Paracoccus pantotrophus: one gene and its partner. The protein of the gene in region 1 binds, or shares a complex with, the protein of each later gene. Links are inferred from orthologs where the notes say so. Each region holds a gene or a part of one and is shown on either strand. Other genes may lie near its edges. The genes, in order: uvrB and ESD82_RS05975.

What was found.
Region 2: the proteins of uvrB (region 1) and ESD82_RS05975 are in contact, whole or in part, in a crystal structure (PDB 7EGT), measured with the Thermus thermophilus proteins. The link is inferred for Paracoccus pantotrophus from one-to-one orthologs. Residues at the interface, in WP_096411307.1 of Thermus thermophilus: Glu23, Leu25, Arg26, Asp27, Gly28, Glu29, Arg30, Phe31, Arg55, Glu326, Asp327, Phe328, Glu379, Ser382, Gln383, His398, Gly400, Arg401; in WP_096412145.1 of Thermus thermophilus: His654, Arg656, Phe657, Gln666, Asp668, Glu669, Lys680, Arg681, Leu682, Ser683, Lys685, Tyr686, Ala687.

The regions. Positions count from the first base shown.
Region 1 is NZ_CP044423.1:955,779-966,723, reverse strand. The notes cover bases 3,744-6,741. They hold uvrB (excinuclease ABC subunit UvrB), read left to right. Parts: upstream 3,744-4,148; coding sequence 4,149-6,335; downstream 6,336-6,741. Other genes in these bases: ESD82_RS04625 (hypothetical protein), read right to left, coding at 6,384-6,671; ESD82_RS04635 (ETC complex I subunit), read right to left, coding at 3,744-3,961. Also shown: gph (phosphoglycolate phosphatase), read right to left, coding at 9-692; ESD82_RS04645 (thioredoxin family protein), read right to left, coding at 693-1,244; ESD82_RS21715 (hypothetical protein), read left to right, coding at 2,043-2,216; ESD82_RS04640 (NnrS family protein), read left to right, coding at 2,418-3,581; more of ESD82_RS04635, read right to left, coding at 3,650-3,743; ParA family partition ATPase, read right to left, coding at 6,771-7,406; ESD82_RS04615 (antibiotic biosynthesis monooxygenase family protein), read right to left, coding at 7,509-7,832; ESD82_RS04610 (dipeptidase), read left to right, coding at 7,949-8,998; ppx (exopolyphosphatase), read right to left, coding at 9,178-10,719; ESD82_RS04600 (RNA degradosome polyphosphate kinase), read right to left, coding at 10,787-10,945. UniProt on the Escherichia coli protein: The UvrABC repair system catalyzes the recognition and processing of DNA lesions. A damage recognition complex composed of 2 UvrA and 2 UvrB subunits scans DNA for abnormalities.
Region 2 is NZ_CP044423.1:1,227,481-1,238,497, reverse strand. What follows is about bases 4,506-7,575. They hold ESD82_RS05975 (ATP-dependent helicase), read left to right. Parts: upstream 4,506-4,868; coding sequence 4,869-7,283; downstream 7,284-7,575. Other genes in these bases: ESD82_RS05970 (SDR family oxidoreductase), read right to left, coding at 7,280-7,575; ESD82_RS05980 (hypothetical protein), read left to right, coding at 4,532-4,813. In the rest of the region: aconitate hydratase AcnA, read right to left, coding at 1-140; ESD82_RS06000 (DUF1223 domain-containing protein), read left to right, coding at 399-1,496; ESD82_RS05995 (inner membrane-spanning protein YciB), read left to right, coding at 1,592-2,197; metZ (O-succinylhomoserine sulfhydrylase), read left to right, coding at 2,267-3,463; more of ESD82_RS05970, read right to left, coding at 7,576-8,146; ESD82_RS05965 (winged helix-turn-helix transcriptional regulator), read left to right, coding at 8,230-8,595; rpmG (50S ribosomal protein L33), read left to right, coding at 9,253-9,420; tam (trans-aconitate 2-methyltransferase), read right to left, coding at 9,518-10,285; ESD82_RS05945 (error-prone DNA polymerase), read right to left, coding at 10,352-11,017. UniProt on the Escherichia coli protein: A helicase with DNA-dependent ATPase activity. Unwinds DNA duplexes with 3'-5' polarity. Translocates on single-stranded DNA with 3'-5' polarity. Initiates unwinding more efficiently from a nicked substrate than double-stranded DNA.

The DNA of each region.
Region 1 (10,945 bases):
GGATGAACCTAGCCGACCGCCGAGGTTTCCTCGACCAGCAGCGGCAGGCGAGCGAAATCGTCGAACGTGCCGCGATGCGTCATCTGCTCGACCGGAGTCTTGCGATAGCCGCGGGTGAACAGCAGGAAGGGGACGCCGGTGTTGCTGGCGCATTCCTCGTCGAATTCGCTGTCGCCGACATAGACCCCGCGCGGATTCAGGGGATCGGCGCCCAGGCCGGCGAAAGCCGCGCGCAGGGGGGCCGGATCGGGCTTGCGCTGGGGCAGGGAATCGCCGCCCACCACGGCCCCGAACAGTTGCGCGATGCCGAAATGGTCGAGGATCGCCCGCGTCGGGCCCAGGGGCTTGTTGGTGCAAAGCCCCAGCGGATAGCCGCGATCGGCCAGGATCCCCAGCGCCTCGGCGACATTGGGATAAAGCCGGGTCAGGCCGGTGGCGTCGTGATAGCGGGTCATGAACGAGGCAACCAGGTCGCGATGCGCCTCGACCGGCAGCGCGGTGGTGCCGATGACGCGCCGCCACAGCAGGTCGACGCCGCCGCCGACGAAGCCGCGAACCTGATCCAGCGTCAGGGGCGCCACGCCATGCAGGCGCAATACCGCGTTCACGCAGGCATGGATGTCGGGCACGCTGTCGATCAATGTGCCGTCAAGATCGAAAACCACGGGGCAGGGGGCAAAGCAGATGTTCATTCACGCCTTCCATTTGATCGAGCAACCCATCGAGGCCACCTGGTCGCGCGGGCCCTGCCCGGTTTCGGCGATCTGCACCATGGCCTCGTACAGCTCGCGCCGGGCATCCGGCGGGGCGGGATTGCGGCCCGAGGCGTCCAGTCGGCCACGATACTGCAACTCGCCCGCGGCATTGTAGCCGAAGAAATCCGGCGTGCATTCGGCGCCATAGGCGCGCGCGACGTCCTGGCTTTCGTCATAGAGATAAGGAAAGGTGAAGCCGTGCTTCTCGGCCTCGATCTTCATCTGCTCGGGTCCATCCTGCGGATATTCGCCGACGTCGTTGGCCGAGATCGCCACGACGCCGATGCCCAGTTGCTGCAATTCGGCGGCGTCGCGCCGAATGCGGTCGATGACGGCCTGCACATAGGGGCAATGGTTGCAGATGAACATGACCAGCGTGCCGCGCGTCCCGGCGATGTCGCGAAACGAGACCATGCGGCCATCGGGATCAGGCAGCGTGAAGTCCGGCGCCTTGGCACCGAAATCGCAAACCGGAGGACGAACGGCCATGGGCTCTCCTTGCTGGTCGAGGCCGCCTGACTCGCGGCGGCCGAAATTGCGGGGTTCACCCAGCAGACTATGATGCGGCAAGATGGAAAGAAAGTGCCTGTACCCGCCATGGCTAATAAGTCGCAGCCCGGCGCGCCTGCTTCAGGCGGAATTTTGTTTACATAATTCGGATTATCTATTTAAACGACCCAACGCGGGCGGCTTCCAGTCGCGATCACCGGAACATTGGTCGGATGAGAGCCATTTCGGCGGCTATTTTCGGCCAAACGATGGCTATTCGCGGGCTGTCTCCAAGGATATTTATTTAGAATACAGTGTGTTGCCCTAGGGCTGCGGTGCCGGCGATCAGCGCGCGGATGCGCGGCCTCTGGGCAGCCGCGGGCGGATTCTTCCTGTTGACGCAGCCCAGGCAACGCCGCTTCGTCCGCAGGTCCAGCCCGGCCATGGCGACCTGAGCATCTCGCCGGGAGACAGGTCAGCCGAAATTTCCATCCCATGCCCCGGGAAGCGCCAGCTTTCCCGCCCGGTCCCATCATGCTGCGAGGAATGCCATCCATGCCCGTCATAATCACCCTGCAAGCACAGCTTTTCATCCTAGGCATGGCGCTGCCCGGTATCAGGCGAAAGATCACGTCATCTCCTGGACCTGTGCATCGCACAGCGCGTAATGGTGTGCATCGGACCCCGTCCCGCTAACAACCGCGGCACTGTTCCAGCCAGGCAGGCCAGCCCCCTGCCCCAAGCCGATCCGGATCGAACCTCCATCCACGGCCGGGCTTTGCCAGGCCGAAACCCCGCATGTCCCGCGTCCCGTTCCTGCTTACCCGCGGCTTCGATCCCGACGAGATCGCCGCGTTTTTCCAAGACCGGTTCCTGCTGCATCTGCGCAAGCTGCGCGGCCTGGAGCCGCGGCTGGGTGACGAACCGCTGCGGATTGCCCCGAGCCGGATGCAGATGCCATGCCCAGAATAGCCGAGGCGAAGCGACGCAAGCTCTGCCGGCGTGTCAGGCGCATCCCCGACGCCAGGCGGGCGGCCAGCGGCCTCGATCGGCTGAAACCCAAGGATCGCGCGCGCCTGGGACCGCTGGCGGGCGGAAGCCGCCCTGCCGGCCTGTTGACAACCTCCGCGCTCTTCTGCGCTATGCGGCATTCGCGGCAACTGCCGGAAACCGATGCTTCGCTCTCTGACCCATGGGCTGTGGCTGGCGCCGCATCGCCCGCTGTTTCTTCTGGCCGGCCTTTGGGCGGCTCTCGTGCCATCGGTCTGGCTGATTCCGCCCGGGATCGGCGTCGATGCACCCTCCTGGCATCGCCATGAACTGCTGTTCGGCATGGGCGGTGCGGCCGTCGGGGGCTATCTGCTGACCGCATTGCCCGCATGGACCGGCCGCCCCAGGGTCGCGCCGGCCACGACCGCGGTCATGGTGGCGCTGTGGCTTGCCGGGCGGCTGGCCTTCGCCCTTGGCCCGCCTGGACCCTTCGGCCTTGTGACGGCGACGGCCTATTTCCTCGTTCTGGGCAGCCTGCTGTCATGGCGGGCCGCAAGGGCCGGGGTCTGGCGGAAGCTGCCGCTCGCGCTGGCGCCCCTGGTCCTCGGCGGCGTCGAGGCGCTGGCCATCGCCGGGCCGGGGCCCGTTGCCGCAGGCCTTGCGCAGGACATGGCGCCCCTGTTGTTCGCGCTGCTCCTCTGCCTGGTGGGTGGCCGCGCCCTTGCGGCATTCACCCGGCACTGGGCCGCGTCCTCCGGCCGGCCGCCCCCGACCGAGCCGCGCTGGCTTGCCGGCGCCGGCTTGCTGGGGTTGCTTCTGGCCATGGCGGCGCTGCTGCTGGATCGCCCGGGGCTTGCCGGGCCGCTCCTGATCGGTTCTGGCATCCTGCAACTGGCCCGCATGGTCCTGTGGCGCAGCTGGCGTGCCGGCCGCTACCCGGCGCTGCTGCTTTTGCATCTGGCCTGGCTATGGCTGCCGCTGGGCCTGGTCCTGGCGGGCCTGTCGCAGCGACCCTCGGCCGGGCTCGACATGACCACGGCGATTCACGCCATCACCATGGGCGCCATGGGCACGATGATGCTTGCGATCATGGGACGGGCGGCCATGGCGCGCAAAGCAGGCCGGCTTGCGGTATCGCGCCCGCTGGCCCTTGCCTTCGGCCTCGTCAATCTGGCCGTGCTGATGCGCCTGCTGATGTGCTGTGCCGGCGCGGACGCATGGGCGCTGCTACTGCATCTTTCAGCGGCGGGCTGGATGGCGGGATGGACGCTTTTCCTGTGGGACTTCCGGCGCGCGCTGCTGGGACCGGTGCCCAGACCGGTGCTGAGTGCGTCCCGCCGCTCCTGACCGCCCGGCTCCTGACCGTCCGGCAGCCGCGGCGGCCGATCCGCCCTGGCTCGCCGATCCGCCCTGGCTCAATGCGTCCAGGGCGCGCGGCGGTCGGGGGCGAAATTCTCGCCATAGCCGCGGGGGCGGATGTTCGGGGCGCGGGTATGGGGCTCGATCACCTCGTAATCCAGCCCATGTTCGCGCGCGTAATCCTCGGCCTGCTTGCGGGTCTCGAAGCGCAGGCGGACCTGGCTCTGGGTGTCGTCGCTGCTGGTCCAGCCCATCAGCGGGTCGATCTCGCGCGGATCGGCGGGCGGAAAGTCCAGCACCCAGTTCTTGGTGCGGGCGGTGCCGGATTGCATGGCGTTGCGGGCGGGCTTGTAGATGCGGACGCGCATGGCGGGAACCCTCTGTTCTTGCTTCCCGCCTTATCCCCGAAGCCGGCCGGGCGATCAAGATGCCCCTGGCGCGATTTCCCGCCATCGCGGCCGGATTGCCGCCCCCGCATGGCGCATATTCCCCGGCCGGGCTTGCATTGGGGCGCGAATGCGCCAGATTGACCCAGGCAGGAACAAAGGTGAAACCATGGGCCACAACAACACCAACGCCCCCGTCGCGCGCTTTCCCGAGGTGAGCCGGCCCAAGCTGGAAGGCGGCCGGCGCTTCGTCATGCATTCCGAGTTCCAGCCCGCCGGCGACCAGCCCACCGCCATCGCCGAACTGGCAAAAGGCATCCAGGAGGGCGAGCGCGACCAGGTGCTGCTGGGCGCCACCGGCACCGGCAAGACCTTCACCATGGCCAAGGTGATCGAGGCGACCCAGCGACCCGCCATCATCCTGGCCCCGAACAAAACGCTGGCTGCGCAATTATACGGCGAGTTCAAGGGCTTCTTCCCCGAAAACGCCGTGGAATATTTCGTCAGCTATTACGACTACTACCAGCCCGAAGCCTATGTCCCGCGCAGCGATACCTATATCGAGAAGGAATCGCAGATCAACGAGGCCATCGACCGGATGCGCCATTCGGCCACCCGCGCCCTGCTGGAGCGCGACGACGTCATCATCGTCGCCTCGGTCAGCTGCATCTACGGCATCGGCTCGGTCGAGACCTATTCGGCGATGACCCAGGACATGGTGGTCGGCGAAAGCTACGACCAGCGCGCGTTCCTGGCCGAACTGGTGGCGCAGCAATACCGGCGCCTCGACGCCGCCTTCCAGCGCGGCGGCTTCCGGGTGCGCGGCGATGTGATCGAGGTCTGGCCGGCCCACCTGGAAGACCGGGCCTGGCGCTTCGACTTCTTCGGCAACGAGCTTGAATCAATTACCGAATTCGATCCGCTGACCGGCGCCAGGACCGACAGTTTCAAGCAGATCCGCATCTATGCCAACAGCCATTACGTCACCCCTCGCCCGACCTTGCAACAGGCCATCAAAGGGATACGCGCCGAACTTCAGGTGCGGTTGAAGCAATTGACCGATGAGGGCAAGCTGCTGGAGGCGCAGCGGCTTGAGCAACGCACGAACTTCGACCTGGAAATGCTTGAAGCGACTGGTGTTTGCAACGGGATCGAGAACTATTCCCGCTATCTGACCGGCCGCGCGCCGGGCGAGCCGCCGCCGACGCTGTTCGAGTTCATCCCGGATAATGCCATCGTCTTTGCCGACGAATCCCATGTCTCGGTGCCGCAGATCGGCGGCATGTATCGTGGCGACTTCCGGCGCAAGTTCACCCTGGCCGAGCATGGCTTCCGCCTGCCCAGCTGCATGGACAACCGGCCGCTGAAATTCGAGGAATGGGACGCCATGCGCCCGCAATCGGTCTTTGTCAGCGCCACCCCCGCGCAATGGGAACTGGACCAGACCGGCGGCGTCTTTACCGAGCAGGTGATCCGCCCCACCGGCCTGCTGGACCCGCAGGTCGAGATCCGCCCGGTCGAGATGCAGGTGGACGACCTTCTGGACGAGGTGCGCAAGGTCGCGGCGCAGGGCTATCGCACCTTGGTCACGACCCTGACCAAGCGCATGGCCGAGGATCTGACCGAATATCTGCACGAACAGGGCATCCGCGTGCGCTACATGCACAGCGATATCGACACCATCGAGCGCATCGAGATCCTGCGCGACCTGCGGCTGGGGGCCTTTGACGTGCTGGTCGGCATCAACCTCTTGCGCGAGGGGCTGGACATCCCGGAATGCGGGCTGGTGGCGATCCTGGATGCCGACAAGGAGGGCTTCCTGCGCTCGGAAACCTCACTGATCCAGACCATCGGCCGGGCGGCGCGCAATGCCGACGGCCGGGTCATCATGTATGCCGACCGCATCACCGGCAGCATGGAACGCGCCATGGCCGAGACCGAGCGCCGGCGCCAGAAGCAGATCGCCTATAACGAGGCGCATGGGATCACGCCGCAAACCGTGCGCAAGAATGTCGAGGACGTGCTGGCCGGGCTGTGGCAGGGCGATACCGATCAGGCGCGCATCACGACGCGGATCGAGAAGCCGCTGGTCGGCGCCAATCTGGCGGCGCATCTGGACGCGCTGCGGGCGCAGATGCGCAAGGCGGCCGAGAACCTGGAATTCGAGGAAGCCGCGCGGCTGCGCGACGAGGTCAAGCGGCTGGAGGCGGTGGAACTGGCCGTGGCCGACGACCCGCTGGCCCGGCAATCCGCCATCGAGGAGGCGGCCGAGGCGGCGGTCAAATCCTCGGGACGCTCGACCGCCGGGCGGGCCGGGCAGCGCGGCGGCAACAAGCGGTCGCGGCGGCGCAGCTGACGCGCGGCAACGGGGCTTGGCAGGGGTGCCGCGCCCCCGGCGTCCGGGTCAGCTGCAACTGACCGAAAGCAGCTTGCCCCGGCTGTCCACGATGAAGGTCAGCCGGTCCTGGATCATCTCCATGGTCATCGGCCGGTCTTCGCGGGCAATGCGATACATCTGCCCTTCGGGCACCGAGATGGTGGGCGAGGTCTGGCCGATCAGGTGGCTGTAACGCGCCGCTCCGCAGGGATCGACCGAGACGGTTTCGGGTTCCGGGGGCGGCGGCGCCTCGGGCGTGCAGGCGGCCAGCGCAAGGGGAGTTGCCAGAACGGCAAGGGAAAGCGGGAGTTTCATCTTGACCTCATGAGTCTGGACTTGCTGCCGACCTAACCCCTGGAATGGCGGTTGGTTTCCCCGACCCCGGCGGATCGGCGGATTTCCGCGAATCGCGGTTCAGCGCAGGGTGGCCAGCACCTCCTCGGCCAGGGCATCGACCTCGGCGCGGGCGGTGGCGTGGCGCGCGGTCTCGCCCGCGCCCAGCCCCTGCCCCAACGCCTCGGCATAGGCGACGCGGTTGGCAAGCTGCGCCGCCGCCACCTCGGCCCCCAGCGCGGCGGCGCCCTCGGCCACCTCTCCGGTCAGGCGCGCATGCGAGCGGGTGCGGTTCAGCACGATCAGCGTGTCGCATTTCTCGCGCCGGGCCAGGTCCAGCACGCCCTCGGTCGCCCAAAGGTCGACATGGCTGGTCGCCACTGGGACCAGCACCAGGTCGGCCACCCGCAACGCCGGGCGCAGGTCGCTGTCGATCTTGGGCGGCGTGTCGATGATGACGAAATCGAAGCGTTTCTTCAGCTTGTCGGATTCGTAGCTGGCGCCCCAGGCCGAGGAGGTGGTGAATTCCAGCGCCTCGTCCTCGCCCCGCCGCTCCAGCCGTTCCAGGAACCAGCGCCCCATGCTGCCCTGCGGATCGGTGTCCAGCAGCGCGACCGAATGGCCGCGCCCGCGCAGGGCCACCGCCAGGTTGACCGCGATGGTGGTTTTGCCCGAGCCGCCCTTCTGCTGGGCAATCGTGATGATGCGTCCCGCCATGAGCCCCTCCGTTCCGGCAATCGCCCGCCTGTTTCCTGCCAGACTAGGGGCTAAGCTTGCGCAATGCACGGCTTTTCGCAGCCGCAGCATCGGCTTTCCGCATCAGGTCTTCCAGGTATCGACCACCTCGTACATCACCGGCTCGAAATGGCGGCACATGCCATGGATGGCGCGGTTGCGCTGGCGCATCTCGGGGTGGCGCAGCATGGCCTGGTAGTCGCGCCGGTCGCGCCATTGCGAATAGGTGCAGATCCGGGTCTGGGCATCGTTCAGGTGGATCGCGCCCGAGACATAGCCGGGCTGGTGCCGGATCACCTGGTCATAGGCGTCGTTCAGCGCGTCCAGCACGTCATGCGCGGTGCCGGGCGTCACCTCGAAGGTGCAGATCACGGTCTGGCCGGAGAATTCCTTGTCGATGCGGGTCATGGTGCTTGGCTCCCTGCTTGGCTGGCTCTGGGCCCAGCTTACGGCGAAGCGGGCAAGGTTGCAGCGGTTTTCCGTCCGCGCCATGGTGGCGGCGCGCAATGCGAAAGGACATGAGCATGATTCCGGTCTTCGACGGTCACAACGATTTCTTGCAGCGCATGGTGGCTGCGGGACCGGGCCGCGACCGGCTCTGGCTGGAGGGCGACGGCAGCGGCCATCTGGACCTGCCGCGGATGAAGGCGGGCGGGTTTGCCGGCGGTTTCTTCGCGATCTGGACGCCCTCGCCGCCCGGCCCGGACGATGCGCTGGCGGCGATGCTCAAGAAGAACCCGCCCTTCGCCCTGCCCCTGCCGCCCGAAGTCCTGCCTGCCCAGGCCCTGCCCCATGCGCTGGCCCAGGCCGGGCAGCTGATGGCGATGGAGCGCACCGGCACGCTGGCGATCTGCCGGACCGCGGCCGAGATCCGCGCGGCCATGGCCCGGGGCCGCATCGCCGCCATCCTGCATATCGAGGGTGCCGAGCCGATCCCGGACCTGGATGCGCTGCATGTCTGGCATGCGATGGGGCTGCGCTCGCTGGGGCCGGTCTGGTCGCGGCCGACGCGCTACGGCCATGGCGTGCCCTTCGCCTTTCCCTCATCGCCCGATACCGGGCCGGGGCTGACGGATGCGGGCAAGGATCTGGTGCGCGCATGCAACCGGCTGCGCATCATGCTGGACCTGTCGCATCTGAACGAAAAGGGTTTCGACGACGTGGCGCGGCTCTCGGATGCGCCGCTGGTCGCCAGCCACAGCTGCGCCCATGCCGTCGCGCCCAGTTCGCGCAACCTGACCGACCGGCAATTGCGGGTCATCGCCGAATCGCGGGGCCTCGTCGGGCTGAACTTCGCCGTGGGCTTCCTGCATCCCGAAGGCCGGCGCGACCCGATGCACGGGTTCGAGGTCATGCTGCGCCACCTGGATCACCTGCTTGCGTTCCTGGGCGAGGACGGGGTGGCGCTGGGTTCCGATTTCGACGGCGCCGACATGCCCGAGGATCTGGCCGATGCCGCGGCCCTGCCGAACCTGGTGCAGGCGATGCTGGCGCATGGCTATGGCCGCGACCTGGTCGAGAAGATCGCCTGGCGGAACTGGCTGGACCTGCTGGAGCGGAGCTGGGGCGGCTGAATGCACCCCCGACTGCCGGGGGGCACCGGCGGGGCGCGGGGGCGGCGATCCGCAACCGGACCACTCGGCAAAGACGCACAAGGATCGCCGCCCCCATGCGCGGGGAAATGCCACGGCCGCTTTGCACGGTAAAGTTGTCTATTCAGAGAAGATTCCCGCTATGGGAGAATCCCCGCCCCTCAGCCTCCGGTAACGGCCGGCGTGACCTCCAGCGCCTCGGCCAGCGCGCGGAACCGCGCCTCGGCCACCTCGCCCATCAGCGCGCGCCCGGTCCGGGTCAGCTTCAGCTCCAGGAGCTTCTTCTTGCGCTGCAATTTCAGCGTCCCCGCCTCGGCCGGATCCTTGACCGAGAACATGGCGCCGAAGCGCATCGCCTTGCCCAGCACCTCGGCCTCGCGGATCTCCTTGTCCGACAGCAGCGCGAATAGCGGCGCCATGGGCGAATTGGCGCGGCTGTTCTTGTAGCGATGCAGCAGCGACAGGCCCAGGAAGACCCGCTCGGGATGCGACAGCGCCGCCATGTTGGCCCGCGTCACATTGTCGAAACAGGCGTCGGCGCGATAATCGGGATGGGTGCGCCATGTGGTGTCGTGCAGAAGGCAGGCCGCCCGGACCAGCCGGTCGCGCTCGGCCGGCAGGTTGCCGAACAGCGGCTCGAGGAACTGGTAGAGCTTCTTGCCGAAGCCCGGCATCCGCGCCATCTGCCGCTCGGCAAAGCGCGCCGCCTCGATCAGCGGATCGCGCGAGCGCAACCCGGCCGGCATCTGTTCGTAAAGCAGCCCTTCGCGGATGCCGTATGAGGACACGGCCAGCGATTTCGGCTTGAAGCTCTGCACCAGCTGGCGCAGCACCTGGCTGGCCAGCGGCACCAGCTCCATCCGGCTTTGCGAGATGCCGGTCATCGCCCGCATGTCCGCCACGCTCCGGTCGCCGATCCATTTCACCGTGTCGGCGACGGCCTGGGGCGACATGCGATATTCGTGCAGCACGGTCATCGGGTATTTCGCCCGCTCCATGTCCAGCCGCGCGATGGCCCGCCAGGAACCGCCGACCAGGTAGATCTGCTCATGCCCGCGGCCCAGCCGCTCGGCCGCCGTCTCGATGGTCTCGCGGATATGGTCGCGCAGCCCCGAGGCGCCGCCCTTGACCTGTTGCAGCCGGAACGGACCCAGGGGCGTCGAGATGCGGCGGCCGACCTTGCCGTTCTCGACCTCGGCCAGTTCCATCGAGTTGCCGCCGATGTCGCAGACCAGCCCCTTGGCATCCGGCCAGCCCAGCAGAACGCCCTGGGCGGAAAGCCGCGCCTCTTCCTCGCCGTCGATGACCCAGAGCTTCAGCCCGGTCTCCTTCTCGACCGCCTTGTGGAAGGCGGGGCCGTCCTCGGCCTCGCGCACGGCGGCGGTGGCGACGCAGGTCAGCGGCTTGATCCCCATGCTGTCGGCCAGGACCGCAAAGCGGCGCAGGGCTGCCATGCCGCGCCGCACGCCTTCGGGGTTCAGCCGCCCGGTGGTGGCCAGGCCCGAGCCCAGCCCGGCCATGACCTTTTCGTTGTAGAAATAGGCCGGCGAGCGCGCCGCCCCGTCGAAGACCACCATGCGGATCGAGTTCGAGCCGACATCGACCACGCCCACCCGGCTCAGCGCCCGTTCCGAGGCGCGTTCGAACAGCGAGCGTCCGAAGGGTTCGATGGTTTCTCCGCTTGCGGTCAGGATGCCGTTCATCGGGTTCCTCTCGATTCCGTTACCACGCCGGGCGCGCGCCTTGGATGGGGCAATTGGCCCCTTCGCGTCAATCCGTCGAGTGCATCAAAGCCGGAACGTCACGGGCACCCGCACTGCCGCGTCCCGACAATGAAGGGTTTTCCATGAAGAACTTGTGACAGGAAAACAGGTCGTCGCGCCCCGCCGGCAGATAGCGCAGATAGCGCCCGTCGGGCTGCAGAAGCCA
Region 2 (11,017 bases), 270 kb from region 1 along the record:
TTGAGCGAGGCCGGCAGCTTCGAGAAATCGCCCAGGCCGGCCTGGGTGGCGGCGTCGATCGAGTAATAGGCATAGCTCCGAGAGCCCACCTGAAGCTGGCGGCGCGTCTTGGCGGTATCGGTTCCGGTTTCGATGGGCATGGACTCGGCTCCCTATCCTTGAAAAAGGTGGCTGAATGGCGGTGCTGCCTGCCATTTGCCCCTTTTCGGCATGGGGTTCAAGGGGGCGGGGCAGACTTTGTATGCCATTGTATGCCAAATTTCTGCTGCGGCGGCAAGATGTGGGTTTTGCATCACGGTCACGCGGAGGGAACGCGGCACTAACAAAGCATTGATTTGTCGTTCCCCTGCCCGGCGGTTTAGCTGTTGCGGATCGGAAGGGCCGGGAAAACGGGCGATATGACGGCAAGGCGCATCAAGAGGACGGCTTGGGGGCAGGGACGAAGCGCGGCGATCCTGCCGGGGCTGGCCTGCGCCCTGTGGGTGTTGCTGGGCGGATTTGCCGCGCCGGCCCTGGCGCAGGACGCGGGGGTCGCGGCGGCCACCGAGCCCGCAGCCGCAGCCGCGCCGGAAGCTTCGCCGGCGCTCTCGGGGACAGGCGGCGATGCGGCGGCCTTTGCGCCCCCGGCCCCGTCCGCCGTCGCCACCGAGGAAGAGGATGATGATGGCATCATCGGCCTGATCGAGGCCCCCGAAGGCGCGCCGGGCGTGCCCGCCGAGGGCATGCCGCCGGTCATCGACCCCGGTGCGCTGGCCGCCTCGGCCATGGTTTCCTTTGCCGAGGTGCAACCGCGGGCCGGCATGATGGGGCCGGTGGGCCACCCGCCGGTGGTGGTCGAGCTTTTCACCTCGCAGGGCTGTTCGTCATGCCCGCCCGCCGACGAATTGCTGGCCGATCTGGCCGATCGCGAGGACGTCCTGGCGCTGTCCTGGCATGTCGACTACTGGGATTATCTGGGCTGGGCCGATGAATTCGCCCGCCCCGAGTTCACCCGCCGCCAGCAGGTCTATGCCCACCAGGCCGGCGAGCGCGCGATCTATACGCCGCAGATCGTCGTCGGGGGCACCGATACGCTGATCGCGCTGCGCCCGGCCGAACTGATGGGCCTGCTGCAGACGCAGATGGCGCGGCCGGCGCCGGTCATGGTCTCGTCCAGCCAGGGCAAGGACGGCTATCGCATCGAGCTGACGCCGCGCGGCGCCATCGCCGACCGGGTGGCGATCATCCTGGTGCGCTATGCGCCGCAGCGGCGGGTGGCGATCAAGGCCGGCGAGAACCGTGGCATCGCGCTGGAATACCGCAACGTGGTGCTGGCGGCCGAGCGCATCGCCGAATGGGACGGCCGCACACCCCTGCGCATGACCGTCCGCCGCGACAGCCAGAACAGCGCCGATTTCCCCGCCGATACCCGCCATGCCATCCTGGCGCAGGAACTGGGCCGGGGCGATGCGCGCTCGGCCAGCGGACCGATCCTGGCCGCGATCCGGCTGGATTGAACCGCGCCGCCGGACGCCGCCCGCTTGCGCCGGCGCAGGCGCCGGGGCAAAACCCGGCCCGTGCCGCAGATGATCATCCCAGACAGGAGCCCCCCTTGACCGAATCGCGCAAGATCGCCCCCTGGCTCAAGGCCGCATTGGAATTCGGCCCGCTGATCCTGTTCTTCCTGGTCTTCATGCGGTTTCGCGACCAGACCGTCAGCCTGGCGGGGCGGGACTATTCCGGTTTCATCCTGGCCACGCTGGTCTTCGTGCCGGTGCTGGCGCTCAGCACGCTGGCGCTGTGGCGGCTGACGGGCAGGCTGTCGCCCATGCAGATCGCGACGCTGGTGCTGGTCGTGGTCTTCGGCGGGCTGTCGGTCTGGCTGAACGATCCGAAATTCTTCAAGATGAAGCCGACGATCATCTACCTGATCTTCGCCGGCCTTCTGGGCACCAGCCTGGCCTTGCGCCGCAACTGGCTGGAACTGGTCCTGTCCGAGGCGCTGCCGATGAACGCCGAGGGCTGGCGCATCCTGACCCTGCGCATGGCGCTGCTGTTCCTGTGCCTTGCCGCGGCCAACGAGGCGGTCTGGCGGCTGATGTCGGAAACCGCCTGGGTGAATTTCAAGACCTTCGGCCTGCCGGCGATCATGGTGGTCTTCTTCATCGCCAACGCCCGCCTGTTCGAGCGTCACGCCCAGCCCCGCGACGGCGAATAGCGCCGGCTGCACCCTTGCATGGCTGGCCGGGCGGGGTTAACCCCAATCCCTGAGCATCAGGAGCGAGCCATGTCCCCGGAGTCGAAACCCCAGGAGCCGAACCAGCCTCTGCATCCGCGCACCCGCGCCGTCCATCACGGCATCCGCCGCAGCCAGTATGGCGAGATGGCCGAGGCCCTGTTCATGACCCAGGGCTTTTCCTATGACAGTGCCGAACAGGCCGAGGCGCGTTTCCTGGGGACCGGGCCGGACGAGTTCATCTATGCCCGCTACGGCAACCCGACCTCGCGCATGTTCGAGGACCGCATCGCCGACCTGGAAGGGACCGAGGACGCATTTGCGACCGCCAGCGGCATGGCGGCGGTCAACGGGGCGCTGATGTGCTTTGCCAAGCCGGGCGACCATATCGTCTCGTCGCGGGCGCTGTTCGGCTCCTGCCTCTATGTGCTGGACCTGCTGGCCCGGTTCGGGGTCGAAGTGACCTATGTCGACGGCACCGACCTTGAGCAATGGCGCGCCGCGATCCGGCCGACGACCCGCGCGGTGTTCTTCGAATCGGTGTCGAATCCGACGCTGGAGGTGGTGGACATCGCCGCCGTCGCGGAACTGGCCCATGCGGTGGGCGCGCTGGTGGTGGTGGACAATGTCTTTGCCACCCCGGTCTATTCCCGCGCGGCCCGGCAGGGCGCCGATGTGGTGGTTTATTCCGCGACCAAGCATATCGACGGCTCGGGCCGCTGCCTGGGCGGGGTGATCTGCGGCACGCGCCAATTCGTGCGCGAGGTGGCCGAGCCCTATCTGAAACATACCGGCGGCGCGATCAGCCCCTTCAATGCCTGGATGATGCTGGGCGGGCTGGCCACCATGGAGCTGCGCGTGCGCGCCCAGGCCGACAGCGCCTTGCAGCTTGCTGCCGCGCTCAGGGACGAGCCGGGGATCGCCCGCGTCATCTATCCCGGCCTGCCCGACCATCCGCAGCACGACCTGGCCATGCGGCAGATGGGTGCGGGCGGCACCATGGTCGCCCTGGACCTGGGCTCCAAGCAGGCGGCCTTCGCGGCGATGGACCGGATGCGGATCTTCCAGATCTCGAACAACCTGGGCGATGCGAAATCCATCGTCACCCACCCCTCGACCACCACGCATCAGCGCCTGTCCGAAGAAGTGCGCGCCACGCTGGGCATCACTCCCGGCCTCTTGCGCCTGTCGATCGGCCTGGAGGATGCGGGCGACCTGATCGCGGACATCCGCCGGTCGCTGGGCTGAGTGCCGGGCGGACGTGCCGGAGCCCCCTTTCTTTTCCGGTGCCGAGCCCCCAGATAGGAGCCGTCCTGCCAGGGAGACGACCATGACCGAGGCCCGCCCCGTCGCCACCGAACGCGCCTATCCGGCGTTGAGCCGCGAATACCCGGCCGATTTCCGCGTGGACGACAGCTACAAGGCCAGCCTGCCGGACCTGCAGAACGGCCCGGCCAGCCTGATCGTCGGCGCCCGCGCGCCGATCCAGCATGTCGGTATCTCGAATTTCCGCCTGCCGATCCGCTACCAGACGCAGGAGGGCGGCGAAATCGCGCTGGAAACCAGCGTCACCGGCACCGTCAGCCTGGAAGCCGACCGCAAGGGCATCAACATGAGCCGCATCATGCGCTCGTTCTACGCCCATGCGGAAAAGCAGTTCTCGATGGGCGTGCTCGAGGCGGCGCTGGAGGATTACAAATCCGACCTCGGCAGTTTCGATGCCCGCATCATGATGCGGCTCAGCTATCCGATGCGGGTCGAATCGCTGCGCTCGGGCCTGTCGGGCTGGCAGTATTACGACATCGCGCTGGAACTGGCCGAACGGGCCGGGCAGCGGCTGCGGATCATGCATTTCGACTATGTGTATTCCTCGACCTGCCCCTGCTCGCTGGAACTCAGCGAGCATGCCCGCCAGATGCGCGGCCAGCTGGCGACGCCGCATTCGCAGCGGTCGGTGGCGCGCATTTCGGCGGTGATGCAGGGCGACACGCTGTGGTTCGAGGACATGGTGGCGCTGTGCCGCCGCGCCGTCGCCACCGAAACCCAGGTCATGGTCAAGCGCGAGGACGAGCAGGCCTTTGCCGAGCTGAACGCCGCTAACCCGATCTTCGTCGAGGATGCGGTGCGCGCCTTTGCCGCCGAACTGATGGCCGAGCCGCGCATCGCCGATTTCCGCGTCGTCGCCAGTCACCAGGAATCGCTGCATTCCCATGACGCGGTCTCGGTGCTGACCCAGGGCGAGACCTTCGCCCATGCCAGCCTGGACCCCGCGATCTTCGCCGGCCTCAGGGCGTAATGCTATGGTTGTCCAGCGGAATGGCCTGTCTCCTGGCGGCCCGGCTGGCGGCAATCTGGCTTTGCCTGAGCCATCGCTATCCTGAATGGCGCCTGCGGCGGCTGACCGAGGGGCGGTCGTCCGGTCCCCTCGCGTTCGGGATGCTCCACGCCAATCCGCTGTTCGACGGTCAGGGGTTTCTGGATTGGCACCACCCGCGCAACCGCCGCGAACGCATCCGGCTTTACGCGGTGGGTGCGGTTTTTCTCGCCCCGGCCCTTCTGGTTTTCTGGGGACTCGCCGCCGCGGTAGGCGGCATGTGAACGAAATGGGAACGACAGGCTTTCCCGAGCGCGGATGCGGGGCTATGGTGCGGGCATGAGCAATTTCGACGACTCGGACGCTTTCGAGGCCGCAGCCGCCCCGGTGCCGCTTTCCCAGCGTGCCATGGGCGCGCGGCCGGCGCCCTATCTGGACGGGCTGAACCCGGCGCAGCGCGCCGCGGTCGAGGCGCTGGACGGGCCGGTGCTGCTGCTGGCCGGCGCCGGCACCGGCAAGACCCGCGCCCTGACCACGCGCATCGCGCATCTGCTGAATCTCGGCCGCGCGCGACCGGGGCAGATCCTGGCCGTGACCTTCACCAACAAGGCCGCGCGCGAGATGAAGGACCGCGTCGGCCGGCTTCTGGGCGAGATGGTCGAGGGCATGCCCTGGCTCGGCACCTTCCACTCGATCAGCGTCAAGATCCTGCGCCGCCATGCTGAACTGATCGGCGACGGCGAGTTGCACCTGAAGCCCAGCTTCACCATCCTGGACACCGACGACCAGATCCGGCTGCTGAAGCAACTGATCCAGGCCGAGAATATCGACGAAAAGCGTTGGCCGGCGCGGCAGCTGGCGCATCTGATCGACGGCTGGAAGAACCGCTGCCTGTCCCCGGCAAAGCTGCCCAAGGGCGAGGAACGCGCCTTCGACGGCTGGGGCGGGCGGCTTTACGCCGCCTATCAGCGCCGGCTGCTGGAACTGAACGCGGTCGATTTCGGCGACCTGCTGATGCATTGCGTCAACCTGTTCCAGGCGCATCCCGACGTGCTGCGGACCTGGCAGGACCGTTTCCGCTATATCCTCGTGGACGAATACCAGGACACCAACGTCGCGCAATACATGTGGCTGCGGCTGCTGGCGTCCGGGCATCGCAACATCTGCTGCGTGGGCGACGACGACCAGTCGATCTATGGCTGGCGCGGCGCCGAGGTCGGCAATATCCTGCGCTTCGAAAGCGATTTCCCCGGCGCGCAGGTGATCCGGCTGGAACAGAACTATCGCTCGACCCCGCATATCCTCGCCGCCGCCTCCGGGCTGATCGCGGCGAACAAGGGCCGGCTCGGCAAGACGCTGTGGACCGAGGCCGAGGAGGGCGAGCGCGTCCGCCTGATCGGCCATTGGGACAGCGAGGCCGAGGCGCGCTGGATCGGCGAGGAGATCGAGGCCTTCCACGGCGGGCATCGCCACAGCATCGGCCGGCGCAGCCTGAACGACATCGCCATCCTCGTGCGCGCCAGCCACCAGATGCGGGCCTTCGAGGACCGCTTCATGACTATCGGCCTGCCCTATCGGGTGATCGGCGGTCCGCGCTTCTACGAGCGGGCCGAGATCCGCGACGCCATGGCCTATTTCCGGCTGGCGGTCAGCCCCACCGACGACCTGGCCTTCGAGCGCATCGTGAACGTGCCCAAGCGCGGCTTGGGCGACAAGGCGGTGCAGAAGATCCAGATCGAGGCGCGGGAACGCGGCCTGTCGCTCTTGGAAGGCGCCGCCTCGGCCGTCGCCACCGGCGCGCTTGGCGGCAAGGGGGCAGGGGCGCTGCGGCAGTTCACCGAGGCGATGGGCCGCTGGCATGCCGATGCGCTGGACGCCTCGGTGAACCATGTCGAGCTGGCCGAGCGCATCCTGGACGAATCCGGCTATACCGCGATGTGGCAGAACGACAAGTCGCCCGACGCGCCGGGGCGGCTGGACAACCTGAAGGAATTGATGAAGGCGCTGGAGGAATTCGAAAACCTCCAGGGTTTCCTCGAGCATGTCGCGCTGGTCATGGACAATGACAAGGGCGAGCAGTCCGAGGAGGTCAGCATCATGACCCTTCACGCCGCCAAGGGGCTGGAATACCCCATCGTCTTCCTGCCCGGATGGGAGGACGGGCTGTTCCCCAGCCAGCGCAGCATGGACGAAAGCGGCATGAAGGGGCTCGAGGAGGAGCGGCGCCTGGCCTATGTCGGCATCACCCGCGGCGAGGAGCTGGTGACGATCAGCTTCGCCGGCAACCGCCGCATGTATGGGCAATGGCAGTCCTCGCTGCCCTCGCGCTTCATCGACGAACTGCCCGAGGATCATGTCGAGGTGCTGACGCCGCCCGGCCTTTACGGCGGCGGCTATGGCGCGGCGGCGCAGTCCTTCGGGCAGCCCTTCGCGCAATCGGTGATGCACGAACGCGCGGCGCGGGCGGATGTCTACAATTCGCCCGGCTGGAAACGCATGCAGGAACGCTCCGCCCAGCGGGCCCAGCCCGTCCACCGCACCCCGGTAGTGATCGACGCCGAGCCGGCGGCGCGGTTTTCGGTGGGCGACCGGGTGTTTCACCAGAAATTCGGCAATGGCACGATCATGGGCATTGCCGAGGACACGCTGACCATCCAGTTCCCCACCGGTTTCAAGACGGTGAAGGCGGGCTATGTGCAGCCCGCCTCGCAGCCCGCCCAGGGGGGCGGCGCACTGGACGACGTGCCGTTCTAAAGCGCGTCGCGCACCGCCTCGGCCACCACTTCGGCCACCACTTCGGCCAGCGTCGCGGTCGGGCGTCCGATCAGCCGCGACAGCGTGCGGCTGTCGTCGAACAGCGCGCCTTGCGCGGCGCCGGCATCCCAGCTTGCGATCGCTGCGGCCAGCCCCTCGGGCAGGCCCGCGCCCGTCAGCGCCGCGGCGTAATCGGCCTGCGACAGGTCGCGATAGGGGATCGCCCTGCCGCTTTGCGCCGAAAGCTCGGCGGCAAGCCCTGCCAGGGTCCAGCCCTCGTCGCCGGCCAGTTCATAGGCCTTGCCCAAATGGCCCTCGCCGGCCAGCACCAGGGCGGCGGCCTCGGCATAATCCGCGCGCGCGGCAGCCGAGATCCGGCCCTCGCCCGCCGCGCCGATCAGCGCGCCATGCGCCAGCGCCGCCGGGATCGCGCCGGTATAGTTCTCGGCATACCAGCCATTGCGCAGGACGGCGTAGGGAATGCCCGATTCGGCCAGCATGGCCTCGGTCGCCACATGTTCCTCGGCCAGAGACAGCGGCGAGCGGTCGGCATGCAGCAGGCTGGTATAGACGATCTGCCCGACTCCGGCAGCCTTCGCGGCCTCGATCACCGCGCGGTGCTGGCCGGCGCGCTTGCCGAGTTCGCTCGACGAGATCAGCAGCAGCCGCTCCACGCCCGGCAATGCGGCGGCCAGCGTCTCGGGCCGGTCGTAGTCGAAGGCGCGGGCCTCGACGCCAAGGTCGGCGGCCTTTCCGGGATTGCGGGCCAGCGCGACGATCCCGCCCGCTGGCAGCAGGCTCTTCAGCCGGGCGATGGTCAGGCGGCCAAGCTGGCCGGTGGCTCCGGTGACGGCGACGGTCATCTGTCTTTCCTTTCGTGAATGGCTTGTGCGGCGAAAGGTAGATATCTAACTTACTGATCGTAAGTACTGACGGAGATGTTAGTGTGAAAAATTCCGATCCCTTCGACCGAGGCAACCTGATGGCGGCGGAATGCCCCTCGCGCGATGTGCTGCGCCGGCTGACCGGGCGCTGGGGCATGCTGGTGCTGCGCGTGCTGGCCGAGGGGCCGCATCGCTTTTCCGCCCTGCGCCGGCGCATCGGCGGCATCAGCGAGCGGATGCTGGCCCAGACGCTTCAGGGGCTGGAGGCGGACGGCATGGTGCTGCGCCGCGATTTCCAGACCGTGCCGCCGCATGTGGAATATGCCCTGACCCCGCTCGGACACGAGGCGGCGCTGCGGGTCGGCGCGCTTTTGGGCTGGATCGAGGATTCGCTGCCCCGGATCGCGCGTGGCTGGACGCGGGCCTGACCCTTTCTGCGTTGTCCAAGTACCCATGCGGCGGCGCGACCGGCACGGCGCTTGACCCCGAAGGCGCGGGGCCCTATCTGACCCTTGCGCGGATGGCCGGATGACCGCGGCGGCAACGTCGAGGAAAGTCCGGACTCCATGAAGGCACGGTGCCGGGTAACGCCCGGCGGGGGCAACCCCAGGGAAAGCGCCACAGAGAAGAGACCGCCCATGCATGCATGGGCAAGGGTGAAACGGTGGGGTAAGAGCCCACCGCGGGGCTGGCAACAGCCCCGGCACGGCAAGCCCCACCGGGAGCAATGCCGAATAGGGACCGCGCGTCGCAAGACAGGGCCGCCTTTGCCCCAGCAGGTCCGGGTTGGCAGCTAGATCCCGTCAGCAATGGCGGGACCAGAGGAATGGTCATCGAAGGGGGCAACCCCGGAACAGGATCCGGCTTACAGGCCGTCCGCGCAAATCAGTTCAGAGAATTGTCAGTCGAGTTTGCAGTAAAAGGCTCGCCTTTACGGTTGTCTCTTCAACCGATGGCAAGTCGAGACGGTCGATTCCTGGTTGATTCCCGGTTGACTTCGCCGGCTTCGCCGCTAAAAGGCGGGCTTCAAGAGAATTTCACGGGGTTGGCGAGACGCATTTTGCCCCGCAGCAGGAGCGAAACAGATGGCGAAGCCGACGACGATCAAGATCCGTCTGAACTCGAGCGCCGGGACCGGGCATTTCTATGTCACCAAGAAGAATGCCCGCACGATGACCGAAAAGATGACGGTCAACAAATACGACCCGGTTGCCCGCAAGCATGTCGAGTACAAGGAAGGCAAGATCAAGTAAGATCTGCCCTTTCGACGGGATCATGCAAGGCCGCGCCCCGCAAGGGCGCGGTCTTTCCCTTTGGGTTGCTGCCCTTTGGACCTGCCGGCCTGGCCCGTCAAAGGGCCGTGGCGACCAGGAAGCTGCGCGGGAAAGGCAGCAGCACCCGCCCCGCGACCTCGGGGTAATGCGGCGCGATCTCGCGGCGATAGGCGGCCAGGAATGCCGGCCGCTCGGCCTTGTCCAGCCGGTCCAGATAGGGCCGCAGCGCCGAGCCGAGGAACCAGCCCACGATGCCCTCCAGCCCGTCCAGTTCGACATGATAGGTCGTGCGCCAGACATCGACCCGCGCGCAGAGGGGGCGCAGCAGCGCATGCAGTGCCACCGGCGACAGCAGCGGCTGGCGCTGTCCGGCCGCCGCCGCCAGCCGGGCCGACCAGCGCGGATCGGCGGCACTGCGGCGCATGGCCACATGGCTCGGCTCGTCCAGGTTGTCGGGCATCTGCACCGCCAGCGCGCCGCCGGGGCGCAGCAGCCCGACCAGATGCGGCAGCAGCACCCGGTGATCGGGCACCCATTGCAGCGAGGCATTGGCAAAGATCAGGTCGGGCGGCGTCTCGGGACGCCAGCTTTCGACATTCCCCTGCACGAAGCAGCAGCCGGGCAGGGCGGCCTGGGCGGTGCGGATCATGTCGGCATCGGGATCAAGGCCGACGACCTGCGCGCCGGGGAAACGCTCGGCCAGCAGGGCGGTCGAATTGCCCGGGCCGCAGCCGATGTCCACCACGAGGTCCGGCGCCTCCAGCGGCAGCGCCGCCAGCAGGTCGCGCGCCGGTCGGGTGCGGTCGTCCAGGAATTTCGCATATTGCGTGGCCGACCATCGCATGGCGTTCCTCCAGCCCGGATTCGCCCGCAGGCTAGAGGATGGCCCGCCGCCTGAACAGGCCGACCCTTAGTGAAAATCCCGCGATTTCGGCATTATCCTGACCTGGCGCGGATGGCCGGCGCGCGGGGCCGGCAGGGCCGGGCATGGCTCTCCGGCCAGGCGCAGCAGCGCGTCGGAGCGGTCGCCCAGCCAATGCGCGACGATATGGGTCACGCCCTCGGCACGCTGGAGCTGGCCGTGGACCTCCAGCAGGCGGGCGGTCATCACCACCTTGCGGAATCGCGCGAAGGTCTTTTCCCAGATCACCAGATTCGCCACGCCGGTTTCGTCCTCCAGCGTGACGAAGCAGGTGCCGTTGGCGCTGCCGGGGCGCTGGCGCACCAGCACGATGCCGGCCATGCGCAGGCGGCCGCGATTCGGCAGGGCGGCAAGGTCCGCCGCCGAGGCATAGCCCTGTGCTGCCAGGCTGCGGCGCAGGAAGGCCATGGGATGGGCCTTCAGCGACAGGCGCAGGGTCTGGTAATCGGCGGTGACATGCTCGCAAAGCGGCATGGCGGGCAGGGCAACGGCGGGCTCGGCGCCCTCGTCCCGGGCCCCGAACAGCGGCAGGTCCGGCGCGTCGCGCAGGGCGCGTGCCTGCCACAGCCCAGCCCGCCGGTCGAGCCCCATCGAGCGCAAGCCGTCGGCCGCCGCGATCAGCCGGATGGCGCGGGCATCGAGCCCGGCGCGGGC